Regions from separate parts of the Staphylococcus sp. NRL 16/872 genome, predicted to be linked through region 2. Evidence: a T-box and tRNA genes for the amino acid it is inferred to sense, from the RefSeq annotation. Region 2 holds a T-box; the other regions hold tRNA genes.

Region 1 (2,253 bases), 110 kb from region 2:
CAATTGGTAGAGCAACTGACTTGTAATCAGTAGGTTGGGGGTTCAAGTCCTCTGGCCGGCACCATCTCACGGAGGGGTAGCGAAGTGGCTAAACGCGGCGGACTGTAAATCCGCTCCTTCGGGTTCGGCAGTTCGAATCTGCCCCCCTCCACCATCTATTTAATAGGGACATAGTTCAACGGTAGAATAGAGGTCTCCAAAACCTTTGATGTGGGTTCGATTCCTACTGTCCCTGCCATGGCGGTTGTGGCGAAGTGGTTAACGCATCGGATTGTGGTTCCGACACTCGAGGGTTCGATTCCCTTCAACCGCCCTTATAATATTAATGGGCTATAGCCAAGCGGTAAGGCAACGGACTTTGACTCCGTCACGCGCTGGTTCGAATCCAGCTAGCCCAGTTTTTAATTGGCGGCATAGCCAAGTGGTAAGGCAGAGGTCTGCAAAACCTTTATCACCGGTTCAAATCCGGTTGCCGCCTCCAACTTACTATGCGGGAGTAGTTCAACTTTTAGAATACATTCCTTCCCGGAATGAGGTATAGGTGTAAGTCCTATCTTCCGCTCCATAATTTAATATAACGCGGGAGTATTTCAACTCTTAGAATACGTTCCTTCCCGGAACGAGATATAGGTGTAAGTCCTATCTTCCGCTCCATTTAATATAATGCGGGAGTATTTCAACTCTTAGAATACATTCCTTCCCGGAATGAGATATAGGTGCAAATCCTATCTTCCGCTCCATAATTTAATATAGCGCGGGAGTATTTCAACTCTTAGAATACGTTCCTTCCCGGAACGAGATATAGGTGCAAATCCTATCTTCCGCTCCATATATTGCTTCCAGATGGAAGTTTTTTATTTATCTAAATTGTGCCGGCGTGGCGGAATTGGCAGACGCGCGGGACTCAAAATCCCGTTCCTTTATTGGAGTGTCGGTTCGACCCCGACCGCCGGTATTTATACCTATTAATAGGGCACATTTAATCACTAGAAACCTTGATTTATGGCTCTACGTCAAATCGGACTGATGAGTCCTAATATTGAGATTAAGCAACCTTAGGTTGTTTAATCTCTTTTTTTGTTGTTGAGGCAAATAGTCGCGAAGTTATAATAATTCGATTACGTAAATTATCATAATTTCTATAACCAAAAGATACCCTTTTAATGAGTTTGATTTTATTATTAATTCCTTCTAACGGACCGTTGGTCAGGTTAGAATATATCATGGTGTTTTCAATGAAAGCTGTTAATCTTCTTAAAGTTCTAATAACTGGACGTAATTTAGGACACACATCTGAAAGATGAATAGAAAAGAGTTTATGAGTAAATTTCTCTATTTGGTTTTCTTTTAATAATCGTCTTAGCTCATGAACGTAGTGATATGTATTAAATAATTCAACATCTACACTTAATAAGTAATTCATAATTCCTTTTTCGGTTTTCCACTCTTTAAATAAACGGACTTTACGATAATTAAATGCTTCTAGCGTTTCAAAAGGTTTAAGAAATAGTTTCCAATAACTTTTATATTTATTATAAAGCGGTCTATTAGAGGTTTTATAACAATTCATTATATGAACTCTAGACATATTTAACGCTCGATTTAAAGATTGAACAATATGAAAACGATCAATAATAATCTTCGCATTAGGAAATAATTGCTTGATTAGCGACATATAGGGTTCATACATATCAATCGTTACAGTTTTGACTTTTTTTCTTAGTTTCAAAGAATAACGATAAAAATGATCTTTCAGCGATTTTAACTTACGATCCGCTACCACATCTACGATGCGGTGCGATACAGCATCTGCATAAATAAAACTCATTTTTCCAATTACATTTTTAACACTTTTAAATTCGTCCATCATTAAGTGTTCAGGTAAAGCATCAAAAGAAGACTGACCTACGTCGCTTGCCGCTTGATTAATCACTCTAGATACAGTCATTGATGATACTAAGCATGACTTGGCGATAGATTTTTGAGAGCGGTATTCTTGTGCTTTATCTAAAACTGCAAGTTTTGTTTTGTTAGAAATAAAACAATGATTATCGACAATATTAGATTTAGCAGTAAAATAACTATCACATGTCTTACAATAAAATCTTTGTTTTTGAAGCTTCAAATAAGCAGGCATTTCCATAATTTTAAGTAAAGTAATCGTTGAAGTTTTCTTACCATTTTTAACTATAGAAAAATTTTCGTTTTTAGTTAAACAATTTTCACAATGTGTAGGTTGATAAGTGAGCTCTG
Region 2 (2,253 bases):
CAACTACCTGCCCATTGTGGCATTGTATTTGTTTCACGACGGCCTTTCATGCCTGTTTTTTCATCTACAACATTCACAAACTCATCGATATTCGCTAATGGAGATTCACCAGTACCCGATGGCTTAATTTCGTCTGTTTCTGGAAGTAATAATGGTAGTTCATCTTCTGGAACGGTTGTCATTGTGCCATCTTCCCAATGGATAATTGGAATAGGTTCACCCCAATAACGTTGTCTACTGAATAACCAGTCTCTTAATTTGTAATTAACTTTCTTTTCTCCAGCGCCTTTAGCTTCAAGTAACTCGATTGCTTTTGTGATAGCCGCTTCATTATCTAAACCATCTAAGTCGCCAGAGTTAACATGTGCACCTGCACCTGTATAAGCTTCTTTTTGAACGTCGCCACCTTCAATGACTTCAATAATTGGTAAATCAAATTTAGTAGCAAATTCATGATCACGTTCGTCATGAGCTGGTACCGCCATTACTGCACCTGTACCGTAACTTGATAATACATAATCGGCGATCCAAATAGGTAATTTTTCACCAGATAATGGATTAATTGCATAAGCACCTGTGAATACACCTGATTTATCTTTAGCCAAATCTGTACGTTCTAAGTCAGATTTTTTAGATGCTTCATCTTGGTAACGTTTCACTTCTTCTTTTTTATCTTCTGAAGTAATGTCATCTACTAATGCGTGTTCAGGACTTAATACTAAGAATGTAGTGCCATAAATTGTATCTGGACGTGTTGTGAAAACGTCGATTGAGTCCTTTTTATCTTCAATTTCAAAAGTAACACGCGCACCTTCAGAACGACCAATCCAGTTACGTTGCATATCTTTAATTGATTCAGGCCAGTCTAATTCGTCTAAATCTTCTAATAAGCGATCAGCATATTCAGTGATTTTTAATACCCATTGTTTCATAGGACGACGGTATACTGGATGACCACCACGTTCAGATACACCATCAACAACTTCTTCATTTGATAACACTGTACCTAAAGCCGGACACCAGTTAACTGCTACTTCATCTACATAAGCAAGACCTTTGTTATAAAGTTGGATGAAAATCCATTGTGTCCATTTGTAATATTCAGGGTCAGTCGTATTTACTTCTCTATCCCAATCGTAACTGAAACCTAATTCTTGAATTTGACGTTTAAACGTTTGGACATTCTGTTTAGTAAATTCTCTCGGATCGTTACCTGTATCTAAAGCATATTGTTCAGCTGGTAAACCGAACGCATCCCAACCCATTGGATGTAATACATTATAGCCTTGCATACGTTTACAACGTGAAATAATATCTGTTGCTGTATATCCTTCTGGATGACCTACGTGAAGTCCTGCCCCTGATGGATATGGGAACATATCTAATGCATAAAATTTCTTCTGACCTAAATTATCGCTAGCTTTGAAAGTTTTGTTATCAGCCCAATAATTTTGCCATTTCTTTTCGATCTCTTTGTGATTGTAACCCAAAGTTTCTCCTCCTAAGATAAATAAAAAACATCTCTAACTATTACATTTTAAAGGGACGACTATAAGCCGCGGTACCACCCTAATTCACATAATTATGTGCACTTTATAATAGTAAGAGATGTTTTAAATTTAATTATTTAACGGTAAGTTCACTTAATTCTTAACACTAGTTTACACCACCACTAGCTCTCTGTTGAAAAGTCTTTAAGCTACTACTCCAATACAATTTAATATTATGAGATTCGCGACGTATTTGCAAGTGGTTAATTTATTTTTTTAAAAGTGATTTACTCTTGAAATCATTGACGAGTATTTCTAGGGTGTTTGCCTTTTGGTAACCCTTTGTCAAAAACAGCAAGGAAAATCATAGCAACAATTAAAAGAAGCATAATTCCTATGAACATTGCACTCATATTAAAGGTATCTACCAACACACCACCGATGAATGGGCCGAATGTTTTACCTACAGTAGAGGCTGAATTAACAACACCTTGGTATTGACCTTGTTTACCTTCAGGCGCCAAGTAATTAGCAATAGTAGGAACTGCTGGCCACACAAACATTTCACCAAACGTTAGAATAATCATACCAATTAAGAACACAGTAAATTGTTGAGCAAAGCTTGTAACAAAGAATGCAAGCATAAAGATTAAAATTCCAACGAACATTTGTGCTTTTAAGTTACCTTTTAATAGAACAATCACAGGTCTAATTAATGGTTGCGCAACTAAAATCATGATGCCATTAACAGTCCAAAGAATAC
Region 3 (2,253 bases), 1.2 Mb from region 2:
ATGAGGAAGCTAAAGCTTTAGCTAAAGAACATGGTATTGAAATTACAGAGAATATGAAATACGGTCATATCTTAAATGAATTCTTCGAACAAAAAGTAGAAGAAACATTAATTCAACCAACATTTATTTATGGTCACCCAATTGAAATCTCTCCATTAGCTAAGAAAAATCCTGAAGATCCAAGATTTACTGATCGTTTCGAATTATTCATCGTAGGTAGAGAGCATGCAAATGCATTTACAGAGTTAAATGATCCTATTGATCAACGTCAACGTTTTGAAGCTCAACTTGTTGAAAAAGAGCAAGGCAATGATGAAGCACATGAAATGGATGAAGACTACATTGAAGCATTAGAATATGGTATGCCTCCAACAGGTGGATTAGGTATTGGTATTGATCGTTTAGTTATGTTATTAACAGACTCACCATCTATCAGAGACGTATTATTATTCCCATACATGAGACAGAAATAATAAGCAATAGACCACTGAAACGCTATTTACATTTTTGTAGATAGCGTTTTTTAATGATCTATAAAGAAGGTGAGCTAACACATTCTGAGTTTATTGAAAGAAAGAAAAGAATATTAAGAAAACATTAAAAAATATTAAAGTAGTCTAAAGTGCAATAATAATAGCATAAGTAAAAAAGAGTGAAAAATTCATTTGAAATTATAAGAAAAAAGAGTAGTCAAAGAGTGAATCATGTGCTAGTATATTATGAGTGTTCTCGAAAAGAACAAATAAATTAGTCTTTATGAAAAAACTAATTAAAAAAATAAAAAAGTGTTTGACATTATCGTTTGAATGTTATATGATATAAAAGTCGTCAAAAACGAAAGTTAATTTTGTAAAACGCTTGTAAAAGAAATTTTAACAAAGTGTAAAATTAACTATTGAAAGTTGAAATAATCGATAGTATAATTGATTGAGTAAGTTGTTGTCTGGTGACAATGGCAAGGAGGTCACACCTGTTCCCATGCCGAACACAGAAGTTAAGCTCCTTAGCGCCGATGGTAGTTGGATTTACGTTCCGCTAGAGTAGGACGTTGCCAGGCTTACAAATTGGAGAATTAGCTCAGTTGGGAGAGCATCTGCCTTACAAGCAGAGGGTCGGCGGTTCGAACCCGTCATTCTCCACCATTTTAACTAAATAGCCGGCCTAGCTCAATTGGTAGAGCAACTGACTTGTAATCAGTAGGTTGGGGGTTCAAGTCCTCTGGCCGGCACCATCTTTGAGCCATTAGCTCAGTTGGTAGAGCATCTGACTTTTAATCAGAGGGTCAGAGGTTCGAATCCTCTATGGCTCATACGATTATTTTAATAGCCACATGCGGAAGTAGTTCAGTGGTAGAACACCACCTTGCCAAGGTGGGGGTCGCGGGTTCGAATCCCGTCTTCCGCTCCATTATTTTGCCGGGGTGGCGGAACTGGCAGACGCACAGGACTTAAAATCCTGCGGTGAGAGATCACCGTACCGGTTCGATTCCGGTCCTCGGCACCATCTTTTAAATATAGCGCCCGTAGCTCAACTGGATAGAGCGTTTGACTACGGATCAAGAGGTTATGGGTTCGACTCCTATCGGGCGCGCCATTTAAAATTTCAAACCTTATTTAATTACATACGGGAAGTAGCTCAGCTTGGTAGAGCACTTGGTTTGGGACCAAGGGGTCGCAGGTTCGAATCCTGTCTTCCCGACTTCTTAAATAATATGGGGGCTTAGCTCAGCTGGGAGAGCGCCTGCTTTGCACGCAGGAGGTCAGCGGTTCGATCCCGCTAGTCTCCACCATTTATAAAATTTCTGAAATGAACATTGAAAACTGAATGACAATATGTCAACGTTAATTCCAATAAATGTAACTGTAAGTTACAAACACTATTTAGTATTATGAGCTAATCAAACATCATAAATTTTTATGGAGAGTTTGATCCTGGCTCAGGATGAACGCTGGCGGCGTGCCTAATACATGCAAGTCGAGCGAACAGACGAGGAGCTTGCTCCTCTGACGTTAGCGGCGGACGGGTGAGTAACACGTGGGTAACCTACCTATAAGACTGGGATAACTTCGGGAAACCGGAGCTAATACCGGATAATATTTTGAACCGCATGGTTCAATAGTGAAAGATGGCTCTGCTATCACTTATAGATGGACCCGCGCCGTATTAGCTAGTTGGTAAGGTAACGGCTTACCAAGGCGACGATACGTAGCCGACCTGAGAGGGTGATCGGCCACACTGGAACTGAGACACGGT

The links. The T-box of region 2 lies ahead of leuS (leucine--tRNA ligase). A T-box ahead of a tRNA ligase gene usually reads a tRNA of that ligase, here a tRNA-Leu.
Region 1: it encodes a tRNA-Leu, which carries the amino acid that the T-box ahead of leuS (leucine--tRNA ligase) is inferred to sense. The anticodon was not compared.
Region 3: it encodes a tRNA-Leu, which carries the amino acid that the T-box ahead of leuS (leucine--tRNA ligase) is inferred to sense. The anticodon was not compared.

The regions. Positions count from the first base shown of each region.
Region 1 is NZ_CP119327.1:1,004,290-1,006,542, forward strand. Features, by position in the region: tRNA gene MT340_RS04930 (tRNA-Thr) at 1-64, shown strand, start outside; tRNA gene MT340_RS04935 (tRNA-Tyr) at 71-154, shown strand; tRNA gene MT340_RS04940 (tRNA-Trp) at 165-238, shown strand; tRNA gene MT340_RS04945 (tRNA-His) at 241-313, shown strand; tRNA gene MT340_RS04950 (tRNA-Gln) at 327-398, shown strand; tRNA gene MT340_RS04955 (tRNA-Cys) at 408-481, shown strand; tRNA gene MT340_RS04960 (tRNA-Gly) at 491-565, shown strand; tRNA gene MT340_RS04965 (tRNA-Gly) at 666-740, shown strand; tRNA gene MT340_RS04970 (tRNA-Gly) at 755-829, shown strand; tRNA gene MT340_RS04975 (tRNA-Leu) at 872-955, shown strand; gene MT340_RS04980 (ISL3 family transposase) at 1,046-2,253, opposite strand, start outside.
Region 2 is NZ_CP119327.1:1,109,911-1,112,163, reverse strand. Features, by position in the region: gene leuS (leucine--tRNA ligase) at 1-1,490, opposite strand, end outside; T-box leader at 1,539-1,725, opposite strand; gene MT340_RS05675 (MDR family MFS transporter) at 1,790-2,253, opposite strand, start outside.
Region 3 is NZ_CP119327.1:2,319,149-2,321,401, reverse strand. Features, by position in the region: gene lysS (lysine--tRNA ligase) at 1-473, shown strand, start outside; rRNA gene rrf (5S ribosomal RNA) at 943-1,057, shown strand; tRNA gene MT340_RS11520 (tRNA-Val) at 1,067-1,142, shown strand; tRNA gene MT340_RS11515 (tRNA-Thr) at 1,156-1,231, shown strand; tRNA gene MT340_RS11510 (tRNA-Lys) at 1,237-1,309, shown strand; tRNA gene MT340_RS11505 (tRNA-Gly) at 1,333-1,407, shown strand; tRNA gene MT340_RS11500 (tRNA-Leu) at 1,415-1,503, shown strand; tRNA gene MT340_RS11495 (tRNA-Arg) at 1,517-1,593, shown strand; tRNA gene MT340_RS11490 (tRNA-Pro) at 1,625-1,698, shown strand; tRNA gene MT340_RS11485 (tRNA-Ala) at 1,714-1,789, shown strand; rRNA gene MT340_RS11480 (16S ribosomal RNA) at 1,914-2,253, shown strand, end outside.